3 regions of the Georgenia wutianyii genome follow, and region 2 is predicted to be linked to each of the others. Evidence: riboswitches for the same ligand, from Rfam matches in the RefSeq annotation. Region 2 holds a riboswitch; each other region holds the start of a gene.
What was found. A riboswitch is a leader RNA that binds a small molecule or an ion and turns the genes downstream of it on or off. The one in region 2 is predicted to bind S-adenosylmethionine.
Positions count from the first base shown of each region.

Region 1: it holds a riboswitch for S-adenosylmethionine, as region 2 does, so the genes downstream of both, FE251_RS15040 (methionine ABC transporter ATP-binding protein) here and FE251_RS00345 (methylenetetrahydrofolate reductase) in region 2, are expected to answer to the same signal.
Region 3: it holds a riboswitch for S-adenosylmethionine, as region 2 does, so the genes downstream of both, FE251_RS09695 (hypothetical protein) here and FE251_RS00345 (methylenetetrahydrofolate reductase) in region 2, are expected to answer to the same signal.

Region 1 is NZ_CP040899.1:3,381,548-3,389,143, reverse strand. It holds gene FE251_RS15050 (lysylphosphatidylglycerol synthase transmembrane domain-containing protein) at 1-2,250, opposite strand, end outside; gene FE251_RS15045 (CPBP family intramembrane glutamic endopeptidase) at 2,321-3,094, opposite strand; SAM riboswitch class I at 3,224-3,309, shown strand; gene FE251_RS15040 (methionine ABC transporter ATP-binding protein) at 3,320-4,300, shown strand; gene FE251_RS15035 (methionine ABC transporter permease) at 4,297-4,974, shown strand; gene FE251_RS15030 (MetQ/NlpA family ABC transporter substrate-binding protein) at 4,998-5,840, shown strand; gene FE251_RS15025 (hypothetical protein) at 5,917-6,999, shown strand; gene FE251_RS15020 (heavy metal translocating P-type ATPase) at 7,089-7,596, opposite strand, start outside.
Region 2 is NZ_CP040899.1:68,775-76,370, reverse strand. It holds gene metE (5-methyltetrahydropteroyltriglutamate--homocysteine S-methyltransferase) at 1-320, opposite strand, end outside; gene FE251_RS00345 (methylenetetrahydrofolate reductase) at 317-1,231, opposite strand; SAM riboswitch class I at 1,239-1,332, opposite strand; gene FE251_RS00340 (endonuclease/exonuclease/phosphatase family protein) at 1,615-2,610, opposite strand; gene hrpA (ATP-dependent RNA helicase HrpA) at 2,769-7,217, shown strand; gene FE251_RS00330 (TetR/AcrR family transcriptional regulator) at 7,389-7,596, opposite strand, start outside.
Region 3 is NZ_CP040899.1:2,189,162-2,196,757, reverse strand. It holds gene FE251_RS09715 (sulfurtransferase) at 1-717, opposite strand, end outside; gene FE251_RS09710 (pyridoxamine 5'-phosphate oxidase family protein) at 751-1,233, opposite strand; gene FE251_RS09705 (hypothetical protein) at 1,510-2,349, shown strand; gene FE251_RS09700 (DUF6351 family protein) at 2,413-4,572, opposite strand; gene FE251_RS09695 (hypothetical protein) at 4,709-5,107, opposite strand; SAM riboswitch class IV at 5,119-5,232, opposite strand; gene FE251_RS09690 (hypothetical protein) at 5,375-5,986, shown strand; gene FE251_RS09685 (MFS transporter) at 6,000-7,367, opposite strand; gene FE251_RS09680 (ABC transporter substrate-binding protein) at 7,540-7,596, shown strand, end outside.

The DNA of each region.
Region 1 (7,596 bases), 140 kb from region 2:
GCCGAGCTTGTGCCACAGCCAGCTGCGCGCCGGCGGCACGGCGAGCACGACGACGACGATGAGCACGGCGACGATGCCCACCCCGGTCACCGCGCCGGAGGGCACCGACAGCGTGCCGGCCGAGCCGGTGACGAGCGCGATGACGGCGAGCAGCGCGACCGTCGTGACGAACTGGGAGACCTGGACGAGGGCGACGGTCGCCACCGCGAGCGGGGTCGCGATCCGCTGCTTGACGAGGTAGCGGAGGTTGAGCGCCGCGGGGCCCACGCCTGCCGGGGCGACGAGCGAGACGACGCCCGCCGCCACCTGGACGAGGGTGGTGCGCCACAGTCCGACCCGTTCCGGGGAGAAGGCGACGAGCCCCATCGCGCTGCCGACGTAGGTGAGCAGGCCGAGCCCGAAGCACAGACCGAGCCACCACGGGTTGGCGTTGCGGGTGGCGTCGAGCACCTGCTCGAAGTTCAGCGTGCCGAGGAGCAGCCAGATCGCGACGACGGCGATCGTCACCATGACGACGGTGCGGACGCTGAAGCGGGCGAGGTTGATCGGCTCGACGTCGGCGTCCGGGTGCTGGTCGACGAGCTGGGCGCGCAGGGAGTTGAGCAGCTCGCGCGGCTTCCCGGCCGCCGCCCGGGTGTGCGGGGCGAGGATGACCGGCTGGAGCAGCGGGGCGATGGAGGCGAGCTGGTCGCTGCCCAGGCACCGGCTCGCGCTCGCCAGGGCCCGCTCCTCCCCGACCTTCGTCGCGGTGATCGCGAGCATCTGGGCGAGGTCGAGGCGCCGGGACAGCTCGGTGGAGGCGATCTCCCCGTTCTCCCAGTCCAGGAGGTACACGTCGCCCTCGCTGCCGACGAGGACGGCGTTGGCCGTGAGGTCGAGGTGGGCCAGGCCGGCGGCGTGGGCGGTGCGCAGCTGGTCCCACACCTCGTCGAGCAGCTCGTCGCTCACCTCCTCCTCGGTGAGGTCGGACAGGCGCCGGGCGCCGGCGATGTGCGCCGTCACCATGATCATCGAGTCGCGGGCCTCGGCCATCCCGACGAGCGGTGGGGTGTTCACCCCGGCCCGCTCGACGGCGTAGGCGAGGAGGGCGGCGCGGTCGGCGGCGTCGCGCAGGGAGCCGGAGCGCCGCCGCCGCAGGCCGCGCACGCGCATCCGCGACCACAGCGAGGAGAGGTAGCCGACGACCTGCCGGTCGCCGTCGAGCATGGTGACGTACCAGCGGCGGCCGGCGGTGTCCCACACGGAGTACACCCGGTGGGCGCTCACCGGGTCGAGGTTGACCCCGCCCGGGCTGGCGGCGGCGTGGACGACGGCCTGGGGGTCGGTGAGCACGTCGGGCACGATCGTGTCGGACGCGCGCGTCGTCACCGGCCAGCCGGCGTCGGGGTCCTCGCCGAGGATCTCGTTCTCCGCCAGGTGCTCGGTGTAGCCGATGGGGGAGGAGGTCGTCACGGTCCATGCCCGCACGTCGCCGCCCTCGGGCGGGTCGAGGCGCACGACGCGGACGGCGTCGAGCCCGGCCCGCCGCAGCCCCTGGACGAGGTCGATGCCCTCGGCGCGCTCGTTGAAGACCCCGACGAGCAGGCGCCCGGCGAGCCCGACGAGCCGGCCGAGGAGCACGGTGACGACGGCGCCGGGCAGGGTGAGTGCTCCGCGGATGACGGTGAGGGCGAGCACGACCCACAGGAGGTTCCACGACCAGCGCACGGAGGGCCGCCGGTCGCGCGGGCCCATCGCGGTGAGGAGTGCGGCGAGCGCGGCGACGAGCGGGTTCATCGCGATGACGCTGTCGCCCTCGCTCGTGATCGTCAGGCCGACCGACAGGGCGCTGGGCCCGTAGGAGTCGAGCAGCCACACCGCGGCGGTCGTGAGGGACCAGGCGACGACGGCCGCGGCGAGCGCCTCGAGGACCGAGCGCCAGCGGCGCCGCACGAGCTGCATGGCGACGACGAACAGCGGCAGGAAGAAGGTGACGACACCCTCGAGCACCGTGACGGGCAGGAGCAGGATCTGGCGCAGGACGAGCGCGGCGGCGGACTGGACGTCCTCGGTCACCCCGATCGCCGTCGCGTGCGCGTAGACGGCGAGGAGGAGCACGACGCCGATCCCGAGCGCCGACATGACGAGCTCGAGGAGGTCGCGCGGGCGGCGCACGCGCACGGCCGGGAGGTCGACGAGGAGCACCTTGCGCCGGGGCGCCTCCGGGGCGCCGGGCGCGGGCGTGCGGGTGTCGCCCGGCCGCTCCGTCATGCGCCCGATTCTAGGACGTGCGGCCTGCGCAGACGCGGGAGCCGGGTGGGCGTGGCCCTTTCCGGGCGGTTCAGGTGAGTCCGAGGGTCCGCAGCACGGACTCCGGCAGCAGCGAGTAGCCGACGAAGGCGACGACGTCGATGAGCGTGTGGGCGAGGACGAGCGGCATGGTGCGCCGTCGTCTGCGGTAGTACTCGGCGAACACGACGCCCATGGCGACGTTGGCCAGGCCCGGTCCGATGCCCTGGTAGAGGTGGTAGGAACCGCGCAGCAGCGAGCTCGCGGCGACGACCGACGCGGGGCGCCAGCCGAGCTGCTCGAGCCGCTCGATGAGGTAGCCGGCTGCGATGACCTCCTCGAGGAGCGCGTTCTTCAGCGCGGCGAGGATGAGCACCGGGACGGTCCACCAGTACTGGTCGAGCGTGGCGGCCTGCACCTCGACGGTGATGCCGAGCGCGCGGCCCAGCGCGTACACCCCGAGCCCGGGCACCCCGATGAGCGCCGCGAGGCCGACGCCGACGGCGAGGTCGCGCCAGGGGCGGGAGAACGTGAGACCGATGCGGCTGGTGGCGCGCCGTCCGGGCTCGCTGAGGAGGAAGAGCGCGAGGGCGACCGGCACGAGCGCGAACCCGATGTTGAGCAGCTGGTAGGTGAGGTCGAGGTAGGGGCGCGGGGAGCGCGAGGGGTTGAGCGCGGTGGTCTGCTGCCGCAGCGGCGCCTCGGCGGTGAGGCGGGCGATGATGTTGACGACGGCGTACACCCCGGACTGCCCGAGGGACAGGCCGAGGACGATCCACACCTCGGTCCGCAGCCGGCGGGCCGGGGCGTCGGTGCGCGGCGGCATGAAGCGGTTATAGCAGGAGGCGGGCGGGGCGGCTCGCCGGGCATCTCCGGTGGCGCCCGGATGGCAAGACGCACGTCTCGCCAGCCGGACGCACTTGCCAGGACCCGGATTCGCGATCCTACGATGTGGCCACCATCCAGAGCAGCCGAGAGACCTGGCTCGTCGACGCTGCAGCAACCCGATCCGTCGGGTGCTCCCGCCAGGACCGATGGAAGGACGTCTCTCGTGATCAGCCTGACCGACCTGCGCAAGGTCTACCGCAGCCGCGGTGGCCGCGAGGTCGTCGCGCTCGACGGCATCGACCTCCACGTCCCGCGCGGCGCGATCCACGGGATCGTCGGGGAGTCCGGGGCCGGCAAGTCGACCCTCGTCCGCTGCCTCACCGCCCTCGAGCGCCCGACCTCCGGGACCGTGAGCATCGACGGCGTCCCGCTCGCCGGCCTCGGTGAGCGGGAGCTGCGCCGCCAGCGGCGCCGCATCGGGATGGTCTTCCAGCACGTCAACCTGCTCGAGGCGCGCACGGCGGCGGCCAACGTCGCCTACCCGCTGCGGGTCGCCCGCGTGCCGCGCGAGCGTCGCGACGAGCGGGTGCGCGAGCTGCTCGAGCTCGTCGGGCTCGGCGACCGGGCCGACGCCTACCCGGCCCAGCTCTCCGGCGGCCAGAAGCAGCGCGTCGGCATCGCCCGCGCGCTGGCGGCCGAGCCCGCAGTCCTCCTGTGCGACGAGCCGACGTCGGCGCTCGACTCCGACACCACCCGCCAGATCCTCGGGCTCATCCGCGACGTCCGCGACCGGCTCGGGATCACCGTCCTCATCATCACCCACGAGATGGCCGTCGTCCGCGAGGTGTGCGACTCGGTCAGCCTCCTCGACCACGGCCGCGTCGCCGAGCACGGGCCGATCGACGTCGTCGCCGGTGACCACGGCACCCGCCTGGCCCGCGCACTCGTCCCGCTGCCTCCCGAGCCGCGCGAGGAGGGCCGCGCCACCCTCGAGCTGTCCTTCGGCGGTGAGGTGAGCACCGCCCGGGTGCTCGCCGCCGTCGCCGCGCTCGGCGAGGAGGCCGACGTCTCCGCCGGCACCATCGAGACCCTTGCCGGCACCCGGGTGGGCCGGCTGCGACTGTCCGTCCCGGTGTCCGCCGCCCTCGTCGCGCAGCGAGAGCTGCGCGCGGCCGGGGTCCACGTCGAGGAGGTGGCGCCGTGAGCTGGCTGCAGGACGCCCTCGCCAACCGGGTCATCACCGAGCAGCTGCCCGAGGCGACCCTCCAGACCCTCTACATGACGGGGCTGTCGACCGTCATCACCATCCTCCTCGGCCTGCCGCTCGGCCTCGCGCTCGTCGTCACCGCGCCCGGGGGCCTGCGCCCCGCGCCGGCGCTGAACACGGTGCTGTCCGTCGTCGTCAACGTCGGGCGCTCGATCCCGTTCATCATCCTCATGGTCGCGATCCTGCCGCTCACCCGGCTCCTCACCGGGACCACCTACGGGTGGCGGTCCGCCGTCGTCCCCCTCGCCGTCGCCGCCATCCCCTTCTTCGCCCGGCTCGTGGAGAACGCGGTGCGCGAGGTGGCCCCGGGGAAGGTCGAGGCGGCCCAGATGGTCGGTGCCTCCCGGCTCGGGATCGTCGGCGGCGTCCTCGTCCGCGAGGCACTGCCCGCGCTCGTCGGCGGCGTCACCGTCACCGTCATCACGCTCATCTCCTACTCCGCGATGGCCGGCGCGCTCGGGGCCGAGGGCCTCGGTGCGCTCGCCGTCAACCACGGCTACCAACGCTTCCAGACCGACGTCATGGTCGTGACCGTCGTCGTGATCATCGTGCTCGTCCAGCTGATCCAGATGCTCGGGGACCGGGTCGTGCGACTCGTCGACCACCGCTGAGCCCCACCGAGAGGACCCAACCCATGCGCACCACCCGACCCGTGCTGCTCGCCGCGCTCGCCGCCGTCACCACCCTCGCGCTCGCCGCCTGCGGCGACACCGCCGAGGAGGAGCCGGCCGCCGCCACCGGTGAGTCCGGCGGCATCGCGACGATCGTCATCGGTGCCAGCCCGACCCCCCACGCCGAGATCCTCGAGTTCGTCCAGGAGAACCTCGCCGAGGACGCCGGCTTCACCCTCGACATCATCGAGTACACCGACTACGTCCAGCCCAACGTCCAGCTCGCCGAGGGTGAGCTCGACGCGAACTTCTTCCAGCACCTGCCGTACTTCGAGGCCGAGGTCGCCGAGAAGGGGTACGACTTCGCCCACTTCGACGGCGTCCACATCGAGCCCTACGGCATCTACTCCGAGACGGTGACCTCGCTGGACGAGCTGCCCGACGGCGCCCAGGTCGGCGTCCCGAACGACCCGTCGAACCAGGCGCGCGCGCTCGAGCTGCTCGAGTCCGAGGGCCTGTTCACCCTCGCGGACGTCGAGGACCCGACGATCTTCGACGTCGCCGACAACCCGAAGGACATCGAGCTCGTCGAGCTCGAGGCCGCCCAGCTCGTGCGCAGCCTGCAGGACCTGGACGCCGCCGTCGTCAACGGCAACTACGCCCTCGAGGCCGACCTCAACCCCGCCGAGGACGCCATCGTCCTGGAGTCCGGCGAGGGCAACCCGTTCGCCAACCTCGTGGCCGTGCGCAGCGAGGACGTCGAGGACCCGGCGCTCGTCGCCCTCGACGAGGCGCTGCGCTCGGACGAGGTGCGCGCCTTCATCGAGGAGCGCTGGCCCGCCGGCGAGGTCGTCCCCGCCTTCTGACCGGCCTGGCTCCGGCCCGCCCGTCCACGCAATTACCGGGGGAGTTCACCGGGGGGCGGCTGTACTCTCGACGGTCTTGGTCGGACGGGAGGGGCAGGCCGTGACGCACGCCGGGTTGCCGGACTTCGTCGCTTCGCGGCGCGAGGTGCTGCGGCACAACCCGCTCAACACCGTGACCGCCGCCGTCGAGCGGGTCGGTGACGCGCGCGGGCGCACGCTGGTCCGTAAGGAGCTGCGCGCGCCGGCCGGCCCTCCGGACCATCCCTGGGCGGCGTCCGAGGATCCCAGGCACTGGAACTACTGGCGGCGGGAGGCGGACGTCTACCGCGACCCCGACCTGCGCCGCAGCCTGCTCGACACCGGGCTGGACCTGCCCGGCGCGACGGTCACCGAGCACGACGGCGGAGCGGTGCTGTGGCTGGAGGACGTCACGGGCCGGCCGGGGACCGCCTTCACCCTCGACGACCACGTCGCCGTGGCCACGGGGCTGGGCCGCTGGCAGGCGCAGGGGCCGCTCCGGGCGCGATGGGCCTCGGCCGGGTTCCTCCGCGAGTACTCGGCCAGCAAGCAGGTGCCGTGGCACCTCCTCGACGACGACGCCGCCTGGGACCGGCCGCTGGTGCGCGACACCTGGCCGGCGGGCCTGCGCGACGGCTGGTGCCGCCTGCTCGCCCACCGCGCTGAACTGCTCACCCTCATGGAGCGGTTGCCCCGCACCCGCTGCCACCTCGACGTCTGGGTCAGCAACGAGATCCGCCGCCCGACCGGCGAGGTGGTCCTGCTGGACTGGGCGTTCGCCGGTGACGGCGCCGTCGGTGAGGACGTGGGAAACCATGTTCCCGACGCCGTCTTCGACCTCTTCTGGCCGGCCGAGCGGATCGGCGAGCTCGACGTCGCGTGTTTCGCTGCCTACCTCACGGGCTTGCGCGAGGGCGGCTGGCGTGGAGACCGGCGTGAGTTGCGGCTCGGCGTGGTCGCCTCCTGCGTGAAGTACGCCTGGCTGCTGCCGCTCATGCTCGAGCAGGCCGGACGGGACGCGCACCACGCCTACCACCAGCCGGCCGACAGCGGTCGCCTCTTCCACCAGCGCGGGCTGGCGCTCGCCCACCTCGTCGCGTGGTGCGACGAGGCCCTGGCGCTCGGCGGACGCGCGCCTTAGCCGCGGGTGCCGTACCCCCTCCGCCGCCGAGAGCCGGATCGTGCACCGGGCGGGATCCAGCTCTCGGCGATGTCTGCGGGAGCGCGGCGTCAGCCCGCGCGGCGCAGGCGCAGGGAGTTGGCGACGACGATGACGGAGCTCGCGGCCATCGCCGCCCCCGCGATCATCGGGTTGAGCAGCCCGAACGCGGCGAGCGGGATCGCCGCGACGTTGTAGGCGAAGGCCCAGAACAGGTTCTGCTTGATCACCCGCAGCGTGGCGCGGGAGACGGAGATCGACGTCGGCGCCGCGCGCAGGTCCCCGGTCACCAGCGTGATGTCGCTGGCCTCGATCGCGACGTCGGTGCCGGTGCCCATCGCCAGGCCCAGGCCCTGCTGCCCGGCCTGGGCAAGCGCCGCGGCGTCGTTGACGCCGTCCCCGACCATCGCCACGACCCGGCCCTCGCCCTGGAGGCGGGCGACGACGTCGAGCTTGTCCTCCGGCAGCACCTCGGCGATGACGTCCGCGGCCGGGATCCCGACCTCCGCCGCGACGGCCTCGGCCGCGGCGCGGTTGTCGCCGGTGAGGAGGATCGGGCGCACGCCGAGCTCGCGCAGC
Region 2 (7,596 bases):
GGCAGGTCGAGGGCGCCGTCCTCGTCGAGGAGGTGGGCGAAGCGCGGCGGGACCGCACCGAGCGTGACGGCGGCGTCGAGCACCTGGTCGTAGTAGGAGAAGTCGCTCGGGATGGACGCGTCGTCCGGCGCCAGGCCGAGGTCGACGAGCCGGGTCCGCTGGGAGCGGCGCTGCTCGGCGGCCTGCGCCTCGAGGTCGTCGAGCTCGCTGTGCCCCGCCCAGAAGGCCTCGACGACGCGCTTGAGCTCGCGGAGCGGCCCGATCCTCGGGTACCCGAGGATCGTGGCGGCGGGCAGCTGGGGCGCGGTGCGGTCGGTCATCGGGTCGTCCTCGTGATCGGTCGGGTGTGGGCGAGTGGTCGGCGAAGTCGCTCGACGACGTCGAGCGCGGGCCGGTACTGATTGAAGGTGAACACGTGCAGACCAGGTGCGCCAGCGGCGATGACGCCCTCGGCGAGCCGCACGGTCGCGGCGACGCCGACGCGGTGGCGCTCCTCGTCGTCGGGGGCCGCGGCGAGGAGGTCCAGGACGTCGTCCGGCACGGGCACCCCGGTGAGGGCCGCGAGCCGGGTGAGCCGGCGCGGCTCGGTCAGCGGGATGATCCCGGCGACGACGGGCAGGTGGACCCCGGCGGCCCGCGCCTCGGCGACGAGGTCGGCGTAGGCGGCCGGGTCGTAGAACACCTGGGTGATCGCGTAGTCCGCGCCGGCCTCCTGCTTCTCCAGGAGCGCGGCGACGTCCTGGGCGCGGGTGTGGGACGTGCCCGCCGGGTAGGCGGCGACGGCGATGCTCAGCCCGCGGCCGCCCAGGCGCTCCCGCTCGACGTCGCGGATGAGCGCGACGAGCTGGCTCGACCGGCTCAGGCCGCCCGGGCGGGTGGCGGGGCGCCCGTCGGGCGGGTCGCCACGCAGCGCGAGGAAGTCGCGCACGCCGTCGTCGACGAGCTCGCGCACGAGCTGCCGGAGCTCCTCCCGGGTGCTGTCGACGCAGGTGAGGTGGGCGATCGGGGTCACCGAGGTCTCGGCGAGGATCCGCTGCACGAGCTGCCGGGAGGCGTCCCGTGCAGAGCCGGACGCACCGTAGGTGACGGAGAAGAAGTCCGGCGCGGCTGCGGCCAGGCGCTCGACGGTCTCCCACGCGGCGGCCGCAGCGGCCGGCGTGCGCGGCGGGTAGAGCTCGAAGGACACGGTCGGTCGGCCACGCGGCACGGTCAGCAGGCTAGCGGTGCTCAAGGAGACTCTCCCATCGGACCTGGCGGAAGCACCCGCACCCGTGGACCGGGGGGTTGCTGCGGCGTCGACGAGCCAGGACTCTCGACCGCTCTGGATGGTGGTGCGATCGTGCTGGTGCCGTCGCGACCTGGGCAAAGACCATCCGGGATGCGAGACCACCGGCCCGCTCGGGCGGGCGCGGTGAGACGGGGCCGCCCGTCGTACAGAACTCCGCTCTCGCGCAAAAACCCGCTCTCGCGCAGAAGTCGGCTCTCGCGCAGAAGTCGGCTCTCGTGAGGAGGTCCTCAACCCTTCCCCCGCCGACAGCCGAGTTGCTCACGACAGCCGAGTTGCTCGCGACAGCCGAGTTGCTCGCGAGAGCGGAGTTGTGCGCGAGGGTGCGGCTACCTCGGGGAGAGCTGCGCGACGACGGCGCGGTGGTCGCTGTCACCGACGTCGAGCACGGCGGCGGCGTCGACGACGTACCGGTCGCCGTCGAGCAGGATGTGGTCGATGGGGGCGCCGACGAGCCGGGGCAGGTGCGCCGGCCACGTCGCGAGCCCGCCGACACCACCCTCGGTCGACGCGTCGACGCAGGTGCCGATGTCCCGCATGGGCTCGTGGTCGAGCGTCGCGTTGAAGTCCCCGGCGACGATGACGTCGGACTCGCTGCGGCACGCCTCGGTCACGGCGTGCAGGTCGGCCCGCCACCGCTCCATCGCCCGGCCGGGCGCGTGCGGGCTGATGGGGTGGACGGCGAGGAACGTGGGGCCTTCGCCGTCGACCGGCTCGGCACGCACCGCGCCGTGCGACGTCGCCGGCGGGTCGGCCTCCGCGTACTCCCCGAGGTCAGCGCTCACGAGGAGCGCGGTCGAGCTCGACTCCCACTTCCCGGTCTGCCGGGCGAACACCTGGAACGGCGTCCCCGTGCTCGCCGTCAGCTCCTCGGCGACGAGTCGCGCGCTGGCCGCGGAGGTCTCCGGCAGGGCGAGCACGTCCGCGCCCGTCCCCAGCGCGGCCGCGGCCACCTGCTGGGGCGTCGCGCCGCCCCCGAGGGTGTTGAGGGTGAACACGGTGACGGCACCGGCGGGCGCCTCGGGGAGCGGGTCGTCCGTCAGGCCCCGGTCCCACAGGACGAGCCCGTGCCCGAGCCCGACCGCGAGGAACGCGAGCGCGAGGACGGCACCCCGCGGCCGCCGTCGTCCGCGGAGCGCGGCGAGCAGGACACCGAGCAGCAGGACACCGCCGAGCACCACGAAACCGGCCACGAGGTAGGGACGCATGGCGATCGCCTGGGTGACCGGGAGCCGGGTGGACAGCCCGAGGCGCGCCGGGTCGAGCGTGAGCGCGGCGGCGGCGACGAGGGCGAGGGTCACCACCCAGCCGAGGAGCTTGAACACCGCGCCATTGTCACCCGGCAGGCACTCCCGGGGCGCCGTCCTCCCACCCCCCTCACCCGGCGCGCGCAACTCCCGCACTCCTCCTCGCCCGGACGGGACCGTTCATCGGGAGGAAACCCGGATGACCGGGCCCGCCCGATCGGCGAGAATGGTCGACCGTGAGCACGGAGCCGGGCGCGGAGCACGCAGACAACGCGCCCCAGCGACCGGAGACCGGCGCCCCGGCCCAGCCGGACGGTGCCCCACGCGGCGAGACCCACCGGGGTGAGACCCACAGCGGCGACGGCCGCCGCGGACGGCGCCGGCGCGGCGGACGCTCCGGTGCCGAGGCCGGGCGCTCCGGTGCCGACGCCGCACGCTCCGACACCCCGGCCGGACGCTCCGGCGCCGACGCCGGAACCCCGGCTGCCGGCTCGGGCACCACGGGTGAGAACCCCGGACGCTCCGGCGCGGGCCGCCGCTCGGGCCGCTCGGGCAAGGGACGTCCGGCCGGGCACCGCGGCTACTCGCCCGAGCAGCTGGCCGCCCGACGCGCCGCCGTCCCGCACATCACCTACCCGGAGCAGCTGCCGGTCTCGGCACGCCGCGAGGAGATCGCCGCGGCCATCCGCGACCACCAGGTCGTCATCGTCGCCGGTGAGACCGGCTCGGGGAAGACGACCCAGCTGCCCAAGATCTGCCTCGAGCTCGGCCGCGGGGTCGAGGGCACCATCGGGCACACCCAGCCGCGCCGGATCGCCGCCCGCACCGTGGCCGAGCGCATCGCCGAGGAGCTCGGCGTCCCGCTCGGCGGCGCCGTCGGCTACCAGGTGCGCTTCACCGACGAGGTCGGCCCGACGACGCTCGTCAAGCTCATGACCGACGGCATCCTCCTCGCCGAGATCCAGCGCGACCCGCTGCTGCGTCGCTACGACACGATCATCGTCGACGAGGCCCACGAGCGGTCCCTCAACATCGACTTCATCCTCGGCTACCTCGCCCGGCTGCTCCCGCAGCGTCCCGACCTCAAGGTCGTCATCACCTCCGCGACCATCGACTCCGCCCGCTTCGCCGCCCACTTCGGCCGCGACGGCGAGGACGGCGAGCGCGTCCCGGCGCCCGTCGTCGAGGTCTCCGGGCGGACCTACCCGGTCGAGGTCCGCTACCGGCCACTCGTCCCCGACACCGAGGACGACTCCCCCGCCCCCGAGGAGGAGCTCGACCAGCCGACGGCGATCTGCCGCGCGGTCGACGAGCTCATGACCGAGGGCCCGGGCGACATCCTCGTCTTCCTCTCCGGCGAGCGGGAGATCCGTGACACCGAGGTCGCCCTCGCCGAGCACCTCGGCCCGCGGTACGCCGGCCGGGCCGCGCCCGGACGGCCCGGCGTCGTCGAGGTCGTCCCGCTGTACGCGCGGCTCTCCGCCGCCGAGCAGCACCGGGTGTTCGAGCCGCACCAGCTCCGCCGCGTGGTCCTCGCGACGAACGTGGCCGAGACCTCGCTGACCGTGCCCGGCATCCGCTACGTCGTCGACCCGGGCACCGCCCGGATCTCGCGCTACTCCAACCGCACGAAGGTCCAGCGGCTGCCGATCGAGCCGGTCTCCCAGGCGAGCGCGAACCAGCGCGCCGGACGCTGCGGCCGCGTGGCCGACGGCATCGCGATCCGGCTGTACTCCCGCGCCGACTACGACTCGCGACCGGAGTACACCGAGCCCGAGATCCTGCGCACCTCCCTCGCCGCGGTCATCCTCCAGATGGCGGCGCTCGGGCTCGGCGACGTCGAGGGCTTCCCGTTCGTCGACCAGCCCGACACGCGGTCCGTGCGCGACGGCGTCCAGCTCCTCGTCGAGATCGGTGCGCTCGACCCGGACGACGCCGGCGGTCCCCGGCTCACCCCGGTCGGCCGTCAGCTCGCCCGGCTGCCGATCGACCCGCGGCTGGGCCGGATGCTCCTCGAGGCGCAGACGAACGGCTGCGCCGCGGAGGTCATGGTCATCGTCGCCGCCCTGTCGGTGCAGGACGTGCGCGAGCGGCCCGCCGAGCACCAGCAGGCCGCCGACGCCAAGCACCGCCGGTTCACCGACCCCACGTCCGACTTCCTCGCCTACCTCAACCTCTGGCGCTACCTGCGGATCCAGCAGCGCGACCTGTCCGGCTCGGCGTTCCGCCGGATGTGCCGGGCGGAGTTCCTCAACTACCTGCGGGTGCGGGAGTGGCAGGACGTCGTCGCCCAGCTGCGTCAGCTCGCCAAGCCGCTCGGGCTGTCCATGCACCCGATCGCCCTGCCGCACGCGGACGAGGTGGGCGAGGACCCGGCCGCCGCCGCCGTCACCGCGGGCCGCTCCGCGGACGCCGCGAGCGCCGACGCGATCCACCAGTCCCTGCTCGTCGGGCTGCTGTCCAACCTCGGCAGCTACGACGAGCGACGCCGCGAGTACGCCGGCGCCCGGGGCACCCGGTTCGTCGTGTGGCCCGGGTCCGGCCTGGCGAAGAAGACCTACGACTGGGTGATGGCCGCCGAGCTCGTCGAGACCTCCCGCCTCTTCGCCCGGACGGTCGCGCACATCAAGCCGTCGTGGGTGGAGCCGGCCGCGGCGCACCTCGTGAAGAAGGTCTACTCCGAGCCCTACTGGTCCGCCCGGCAGGGCGCGGCGATGGTCCACGAGAAGGTGCTCCTCTACGGGATGACGCTCGTCGCGGACCGCACGGTGCCCCTCTCCCGCGTGGGGACCGACGCGGCGCGCGCCCTGGCCCGCGAGCTGTTCATCCGCCACGCGCTCGTCGAGGGCGAGTGGCGCACCCACCACAAGTTCTGGGCGCGCAACAAGGAGCTCCTCGCCGAGGCCGAGGAGCTGGAGAACCGCACCCGACGCCGGGACCTCGTCATCGACGAGAACGGCATCTACGACTTCTACGACGAGCGCCTGCCCGAGTCCGTCGTCAGTGCCCGGCACTTCGACTCGTGGTGGAAGAAGCGCCGCCACGAGGAGCCGGAGCTGCTCGACTTCACCCGCGAGCTCCTCTTCGGCGGGGAGCCGGACGTCTCCTCCGGCGACTTCCCGGACACGTGGAGGCAGGGCGACCTCACCCTGCCGCTCACCTACCAGTTCGAGCCCGGCACGGCCGCCGACGGCGTCACCGTCCACGTCCCGGTCGCCGTCCTCGGGAGGCTGCGCGCCGACGGGTTCGACTGGCTGGTCCCCGGCCTGCTGCCCGACCTCGCCGTCGCGACGATCCGCTCGCTGCCGAAGAAGGTGCGCGTCCAGCTCGTCCCGGCTCCCGACGTCGCCCGGGAGGTGCTCAAGCTGCTGCCGCAGTGGTCGGACGTCGCGCCGGCGCCGTTCGGGGCGCCGTCCTTCCGCGAGGCCTTCTCCGCCGCCGTCGCCATGGCGCGCGGCGTCGAGATCCCCGACGACGCGTGGGACGAGGAGAAGCTGCCCTCCCACCTGCGGATGACGTTCCGCGTCCTGGACGACAAGGGCACCGTGCTCGGGGAGAGCACGTCGCTGCCGATGCTCCAGCGGCGGCTCGCGGCACAGACCCAGGCCGCGGTGCGCAGCGCCGTCAAGGGCGCGGTCGCCCTCGCGCTGGAGGAGGCCCGCGAGCAGTCCGGCGGCGGGCGGCTGTCTGCGGGCGGTCCGGCGCCGACCGGCGGCGAGACGGCGGTCGAGGGCGCCGCCGCCGGGGCCGCGCGGCCGGTGGCGGCGGGGATCACCGAGGAGCACGGGCTCAGCACGTGGCCGGCCGTCGGGACCATCCCCGCGCAGGTCGAGTCGACCGGGCCGCACGGCCTGCTCGTGCGCGGGTACCCGGCGCTCGTCGAGGTGCGCGCCGAGCGCGGGAAGCCGCCGCGGGTGGACCTCCTCGTCCTCGCCGACTCCGGCGAGCAGGCGCGCGACCACCGTCGCGGCGTCCGGCGGCTGCTGCTCACCGAGACGGCGCTGTCCACCTCGCGGGTGACGACGCGGTGGACGGGCCGCGAGGCGCTCACCCTCGCCGCAAGCCCGTACCGGGACACCGGGTCGCTCGTCGCCGACGTCCAGCTCGCCGCCGTCACGGCGCTGGCCGACGAGTGGGTCGCGGCCCACGGCGGTCGCGAGCCGATGGACGCCGCCCGCTACGCCGAGCTGCGCCACGCCGTCCGCGCCGGGCTGGAGGACCGGGTGTACCGGATCGTCGGGCAGGTGGTGGCGGTGCTCGACGCGCACCGTGAGCTCGAGGCGACGGTCAAGGACGCGACGTCGATGTTCCTCCTCAACACGCTCACCGACGTCAAGGACCAGGCCTCGCGGCTGGTCTACGACGGCTTCGTCTCGCGCACCCCGGCCGACCGGCTGGCCCACCTGCCGCGCTACCTGCGCGCGGCGCAGCGGCGCGTGCAGCGCGCCCAGGACAACGTCCACCAGGACGCCAACCTGGCCTGGCGCGTGGGCGAGCTGGAGGAGGAGTACGAGGCCGCGGCGTCGGCCGCGCGCCACGCCACCGCCGACGCGGCCCGGCAGGCGACCCTGGAGGAGGTGCGCTGGCTGATCGAGGAGCTGCGCGTGAGCTTCTTCGCCCAGCAGCTCGGCACCCCGGTCAAGGTGAGCGAGAAGCGCATCCGCAAGCTCCTCGCCACCGCCTGACGCAGCCACGTTCCCCGGCCCCACCCTCACCCACCCGCCGAGGTCGCACATTCCCGTCAGCGGTCGCCGGTTCTTTCAGCGGGACTCGGAGGAGAACGTGCGAACTCGGCGGCGGGCGAAGGCCGGGCGAGCGGCGGGAGCGACCTCGAGGGCGAGGGCGGCGGGCGTGCGCTAGGGGCGCCAGCGGGTGGTGACGAGGGACAGGGCGGCGGCGACGTCGGCGCGGCGCTGGTCGTCATCGCGGGCGGTGGTCGCCACGCCGTAGATCATCCGCAGGGCGAGGGCGACGGCCTCGACCCCGATGTCGGGGGCTGTCAGGCCGGCGGCCCGGGCGCGCTCGAGGGGCCCGGTGAGGATCTCGGCCAGCTGGCGGTCGCCC
Region 3 (7,596 bases), 1.3 Mb from region 2:
GAGCTGGGCCGCGGTGACGCCCGACCCGCAGTAGGCCGCGACCGGCTCGTCGCCGTCGGCTCCCACCGAGGCGAAGAGCTCGCGCAGGGCGGGCGCGGGGAGGTAGCGGCCGGCGCCGTCGAGGAGCCGGGAGGTCGGCAGGGAGCGCGCGCCGGGGATGTGGCCGGCGACAGGGTCCACCGGCTCGCTCTCGCCGCGGAACCGCTCCGGGGCGCGGGCGTCGAGGAGGACGCCGACGCGGCCGGCAGCGACGTCGTCGGCGTCGACGGTGGGCAGGTCGCCGGTGGAGGACGCGGGCGACGACGGCGCGGGCGTGGGGGTTACGTCGCCCGTCTCGAGCGGGCCGCCGGCGGCGACCCACGCGGGGAGCCCGCCGTCGAGCACGCCCACGTCCTCGTGGCCCAGCCAGCGCAGGCACCACCACGCGCGCGCAGCGGCGGCCGCCACGCCGCCGTCGTACACGACGACGCGGGTGTCCGGGCCGACCCCGAGCCGCCGGAACGCCTCGGCGAGCGCGGCGCGGTCGGGCAGGGGGTGACGGCCGCCGGGGCCGGGCGGGGCGGCGAGGTCGGCGTCGAGGTCGCAGAACACCGCGCCGGGCAGGTGCCCGGCGCGGTAGCCCTCGCGATCCGGCCCGGCGAGCGTCCAGCGGACGTCGAGGAGGAGCATGGCCTCCTGCTCGGACCGCAGCTGCTCGGGGCTGACAAGCGCGCTCATGCGCTCACTGTGGCACGGTGCGGCGGCCGGGCGTCAGTCGAGCTCGACGGTGCCCGACTCCCCGCCCTCGAAGCGCTGCCCGGTGACCTTCGCCTTCACCAGGCTGAAGAGCTGGACGACCTTGGCGCCGGGCACGTCCCAGTACTGGGCGGCGTGGGCGTGCACCTTGAGCAGGACGACGCCGGGGGTGGTGGGGCCGTCGGGGAACCACGCCTCGACCGAACTGCTCCACAGCTGCTCGGCGCGGTCGCGGTCGCGCACGACCTCGCAGTCACCGGTGACCGAGACCCACGAGCCGCGCGTGCTGAAGGAGACATTGACCGACGGGTTGGCCGAGACCTCGGCGACCGTGTCGGAGCGGTCGTCGGCGAAGAACCACAGGTCGCCGTCGAACTCGACCTCCTGCAGGCCCATCGGCCGGCTCACCAGGCGGTGGTCCGCGTCCACGGTCGTGAACATCGCGATTCCGGCGTCCTTGACGAGCTCGGCGATCTTCTTGGTTCCGTCGTCGGTCATCGGGGTCCTCCTCGGACTGGTGGGTGGGGGTCCACCGAAACATGGGGTCATGACCGCCGCGACCGGAGCGTCCCCGCGGAGAAGGGGGGAGGAAGTCGGTCCCTGCCGGCGGTAAGACCTCGACCCCTCCTCGCTGGAGGTCTAACGTGGCAGGTGTTGGCCTGACGTCGCCGACCTCTTTCGCGGGCATTCCTCGGCACTGGTCCAGGAGCCGATACCCAACCGTCTCACCGGCGGTGACGAGTCGCGGGCGTACCCCTGTGGAGGGGAACCATCATGGAGGATCTGGCACGGCTGTTCGGACGAGATGACGTCCTCGCGCTCGAGCGTGAGGTTCCTGGACGCGACACCCGGGACAACGACGTTGGTGTGTTCAACGAGCACATCAGGGGTGAGCTGGCACGGCTGACTCGGGAGGTCGATGCTCCGCAGGCCGCGGACGAGCGCCTCGGCATCCACGGCAGCATGCTGCGCACGACGGTGCTCCACCGCCTCGAGGAGCGGATCGGTGTCGGCGTCGCCGTACGAGACGTCCAGTTCACCATCGGCACGGGGTGCCGACTGATCGGTACCCCGTACGATGTCGAGTACAGCGAGGGCACGGCCTTCGGGTTCGGCGCCAAGCACGACGGAAAGGTCGTCAGCATCGGCACGGAGGGCCAGGCCGCGGGCGGCGTCGGGTTCTACCTGAGCTCACCGGCCGAGGTCGACATGAGCATCACGCCCCAGGGCACCTACGAGTTCTCCTGGTTCGCCGCGGCGGAAGCCCCGGACTGGCGGAGCTTCGGCGGGCTGGGCGTCACCATCTACGCAGACGGGGACTCGACCCCCGTCTTCACTCGACAGGTCCGCCTGTGGGACGTCCACGGCGCCGGTCTGCTGCAGGGCGGCACGGGCAAGGGCGCGTTCGCCAGCGCGTCGAGCCCGGCGCTGCCCGGCGGCTTTGGGCCCATCCCGCTGGCACCGGTCATCGTCCGGATGCAGCCGGGACGTCGTCTCCTCGTGTGGATGTGGTCGTGGCAGATCTCCAACCGGGTGGACGCCACGCTCGCGCTGCTGTCCACGCACGTGCCGGCGGTGCAGCTGTGCGGGTCTCCTCCCTTGGTCATCCACTAGAGCGTCTGTCCCGCGCGCCGTCGGGGAGCAGCCTCGCGCTCCCCGACGACGCGCCGGCCGGCCTCAACCGATCCGCAACCAGGTCCCGGCCAGGCCCTGCTGTGCCTGTCCCGGCACGGAGTAGTCACACACCCCATCCGCGAAGACCTCGGTCAGCCGCGCCCACTCGGCGTCGGTGAACTCCACCCCGTAGTCCTCACGCCGAGGCTCACGGGTCTGGCACTTGATGACGTCGGCCTGCACGCTCTCCCCGGCCACCTCACGCGGGAAGCTGGCCGAGGGGTAGAGCTGCTCGCACTCGGTCGCCGGGTCGCGGTCGAGCGGCTCGGCGATGAACGTCGGGCTCGCGTCGCGCGTCATGCAGCCCTCGACGAGCGCTGCGGGCCGGGTCTCGCCGATCTCCTCCAGCGTCGGCCGCTCGTCGCCCGCCACGTCGAGCTGGGAGAGCCAGGCGTCCATCTGGGTGACGGCGTGGCGCAGCAGCGGGCTGGCGGTGCTGAACCCGCCGTAGCGGTTGTCCTCGAGCAGGCTCACGTGGTTGACCACGCTGCCGTTGACCTCACGCAGCCGCTCGCGCATGGAGTTGGAGTGGTAGCGGACGTGGATGTCCCCGTTCGGCAGGTCGTCGCTGTAGGCGCGGTAGTCGATGATCGGCGTGCTCGCCAGCCCGCCGCCGCCGCTGGTGAGCCGCCCGGTGCGGTAGGCCGCCTCGACGGCCGGCATGTCGGCCTCGGAGCGCTCGGCGCGGAACTTGCCGTCGTGGTCGTACCCGCCGACCTGCTCGTTGAGGTCGAGGAACTGCTCGGGCGTGATGACACCGTCCTCCAGGGCCTGCAGCCCGTACTGGATGCCCTCGTTGTCCAGCGGCCGCAGCGCGAACCCGGTCTCGGGGTCGCGTCCGTAGGCGTTGACGGTGTGGTCGTAGACGTCGCAGCGCGCCCCGCCGGGGTTGTCGGTCGGGTGGTAGCGCAGCTCAACGGGCAGCACGCTGGGGCAGAACGCCGTCGGGTCGATCCGCTGGGCGCCGCCCGCGACGTTCGGCATGGTCGCGAGGTTGGCGAAGCCGGTGACGGCGCGCTTCTGCTCGTCGGTCCACGCGAGCGCGGGGTCGGTGAAGTAGTTGTTGAGCAGCCGGGCGTCGGTGATGAAGTTGACGGTGCCGAACCCGACCTCGGGGAAGGAGCAGCCCACGACGATCCCGTCGAAGATGCCCGGGTAGTTGTCGGCCGTCTGGTGGGCCTGGTAGCTGCCGCCCGAGCAGCCGAACCCGATGGTGAAGTCTTCGCGCCCGTAGACCTCGATGAACTTCTCCTTGGTCATCGCGGCCGTCTCCGAGGCGAGCAGGTCGCTGCAGTTCTGCCCGAAGACGTTGAGGCTCGAGGAGACGACGGCGTACCCCTGGCCGAGCATCCACGCGTCGGTCACCCCGCCGGTCGTCTCGCCCTGGCGGAACCAGCCGCCGGTGCAGCCGCCGCCGAGGGTGTAGATCGCCCGTCCGTTCCAGCCCTTGGGTCGGTGCGCGGGGGAGGGGTCCTTCTCGCGGAGCGGGTCGTGCAGCACCGTGTGCTGGTAGATCCCGCGGTTGGCGGTGCCGGTCTCCATCCGGACGATGAACGGGACGCGCTCGCCGTCCGACGTCGTCGTGCGGGCGAGGTCGGCGGGGTAGCGGCGCGCGTCCACCGGCCACGGCACGTACTCACCGCCCGTGGTCCGGTAGAAGTGGTCGACGCGGGTGGTCGTCGAGCAGTTCTCGTCGAGCGCCGCGCCGAGGTTGCCCCCGATCACCGGGAGCGTGAAGTCCTGCGTCTGGCAGATGAACGGCTGCTCGTGCGGGCCGGAGAACAGCGGGCCCTCGGCGGGGTGGTTGACCACCTCGACGCTCGCCTCCCGCCCGCGCGGTGCGGAGGCCGTGATCGTCTGCGCGCCGAGCTCGAGCCCGTCGACGACGCCGACGAGCGTGCGCCGGTCGCCGGACCACTCGAGGTCGACGTCGCGGCGCTCTCCGTCCACCGAGATCCGCACGTGCGGTGGCGCAACTCCCGGCGGCGCCGAGATCTCGATCAGCGCGTCACCGCCGCTGACGAACTCCGGCAGGCTGGAGACCACCTCGATCTCCAGCGCACGCAGCGGCGGACCGTCGCGGCCTTCCGGCGGGTCGGCGTGGGCTGCGGCCGGCAGACCGGCCAGGACGAGTGCGGCAAGGACCGCATGGGCTGACTTCATCGTTGAACCCCCCGGTTTCATGTGCTTCCCTCATCGGAACCCAGCCTTCGCCCGCGGCGGCCGTCCTGGCCGCCGGGGCGGGCTGAGACCCGGATGCTATCGGCCGGGGCCGACACGGCGAGCCGGGGGAGCCGCGTCAGGTCGCGATGACCCCGTGGCCGGTGCCGAGGTGCGTGACGATGACGCCGGGCGCGGAGCGTGCCGGGACGGACGGGACCGGGCCCGCGCCGTCGTGCACGAGCATGTTGACGACGACGCGCCCGACGGCGAGGGCGTGCCACCGCTCGTTGACCATGACGGTGGTGCCGGGCGGGCACATGACCGACAGGTCGTGGTGGTGCCACACGGCGCACGACCCCTCGCCGCCGGGGTGGTCGACGACGGCGACGTTGCCCTCGTCGACCGAACGGACGACGCCGTCGCGCCACCCCTCCGGCGCGCTCTGGACCTTCCCGGTGTGGATGTGGTGCATGAGGTGCCCGGGGCTGTAGCTGCGGCAGCAGGCGCCGACGGTGCACGGGGCAGGGGTGGTCAAGGTGTCTCCTCGTCTCGCTCTTCCCACGCCGGTCGGCGCGGGCGGGTCTTCCTCCGGGGGCACCGTGCGCGGGGCGCGGTTGCCGGACCAGCACGCCGGAGGGCGTGGCGCTGGTCCTCGTGACCTGGGCAGGACGGTAGCGGCAGGCACCGACATCGCCCGGCGCCGGCTCCGAGTGGCGGACCTCCGAGTGATGCGCCAAGGTCTGCACTACTCCCGTAGACGACTGCGGGCCCACCTGCTCTGACACCGAAGGAATATCCCCCCATGCGCCGCAAGCACGTCGTGTTCCTCTCCACCCTCGCCCTTGCCACGATCGGCCTCACCGGCTGCGGCGACGACTCGGCCGACGGTGAGGCCACCGAGCCCACGACGGCGGCCGAGGAGACGACGACGCCGGAGCAGCCGACGACCCCGGAGCCGGAGGAGACGACCCCGGCCGAGGAGGACACCGCCGAGAGCGAGACCGACAGTGCCGCGGGCGCCGACCTCGGCGCGAGCGACCCCGGCCCGGCCGCCGAGGGCGCGGTCATCCCCGCCGAGGCCCTGGCCACGCCCCCGCAGGCCATCGGTCCCTACACGCTCGACGAGTCCACCGGCCCCGCCCGCATGTACAACGACGAGAGCTTCACCGTGATGATCGCCGTCGACAGCAACGTGCTCAGCTCGCCGTACGAGTCGCTGGTGGAGTACATCGAGACCGACAACACGGCCGCCGGCACCGGGAGCTGTGGCACCAACGAGTCGGGTAGCTCGATCACCTGCTACCAGCGCACGGCCGACGGCGTCATCACCGTCACCGCGACCCCCGAGCAGATCAGCCTCGAGGACATGGTGGTGTTCGTGAACCACTACGCCGACCAGGCCGGCGCGGCCTGACACGGGAGCGCTCCTACCCGGCGCGGCTGCGTCTCCCGGGTAGGAGCGCCCCGGAGACCACCGCGCCGAGGACCAGCAGCCCCGCGCACCACCACATCGCCCGCGCGTAGCCCGCGCCGAAGGGGTCGGCCGCGAGCTCGCCGTCGAGCCCGACGAGCGCCGGGAGTGCGGCCACCGCGAGCAGCCCCGCGGCGCGGGCGACGGCGTTGTTGACGCCGCTGGCCAGTCCCACGTGCTCGGCGGGCGCGGCGGCGAGGACGGTGGCCGTCAGCGGCGTGACGAGCAGGGTGATGCCCGCGCCGAAGACGAGGACGCCGGGCAGGACGTCGGTGAGGTACGCGGCGTCGTCGGGGATTCCGGCGAGCAGCGCGACACCGACGGCGGCCAGGGCAGGGCCGAGCGTCATGAGCGGCCTGGCGCCGGTGCGCGTGAGGAGGGTGCCGACGCGCGGGGAGAAGACGAGCAGGAGCAGTGTGAACGGGATCGTCGCGGCCCCGGCGGCGAGCGGGCCGTACCCGGCGACCACCTGGAGCTGGAGGACGAGGAAGAACGTCACGGCGGTGAGCGCCGCGTAGATGAGGAAGGTCGCGACGTTGACCACCGAGAACGTCCGGTCGGCGAACATCCCCAGCGGCACCATCGGGTGTGCGGAGCGGGCCTCGACGACGACGAAGACGACGGCGGCCACCGCGCCCACCACGGCCGCGGGCCACGCGCCCTGGGTGAGCGCCACGGTGATCCCACCGAGCGCGAGGACGCCCAGTGCCGCGCCGGGCACGTCGAAGCGTCCCTGCCCGGCCGCCGGCACCGACTCCGGCACCCGCAGCACCGCGATCGCGATGACGACGGCCGCCACCGGCACGTTGACGAAGAAGACCCAGCGCCACGAGAGCGTCTCCACCAGCCAGCCGCCGAGCAGCGGCCCGACGGCGCCGGCCACGCCCGACCACGCCGACCAGTAGCCGATGGCGCGGGCCCGGTCCTCCTCGGCGATGAGGGACTGGATGAGGGCGAGGCTGCCCGGCGTCAGCAGCGCCGCCCCGACGCCCTGCAGCCCGCGCGCCGCGACGAGCTGCTCGACCCCCTGCGCCAGCCCGCACACGACCGACGCGAGCCCGAACCACGCGATCCCGACGACGAACACCCGACGCCGCCCCAGCCGGTCCCCGAGGGAGCCGCCGACGAGGATGAGCGAGGCGAGGGCGAACATGTAGGCGTTGACCACCCACTGCAGGTCGGTGAGCGTGGCGTCGAGGTCGAGCGCGATGGGACGCAGCGCGACGTTGACGACGCTGCCGTCGAGGAAGGCGATCGCCGACGCGAGCGTCGCGGCGAGCACCACCCAGCGGCCCCGCGCCGAGCGGAGCGGCAGGCTCTCCATCGCCCCATGGTCCCCCCGCGCTGGAGCAGGAGCGCGGACAAATGAGTTTCGCCGAAGAATGAGAGGCGGAAGAACTTGACGCACCTGGGTGGTCGCGGGACAGTGGCACCTGGTCCCGGCCAGGCCGGGAGGCGTGCGAGCGGCGTCGGAGCCGCCTGACGGGGAGGTCAGCATGAAGGTCCACAGGTCACCGGTCCGGGCTGCGGCGGTGCTCGCAGCGGTGGGTCTC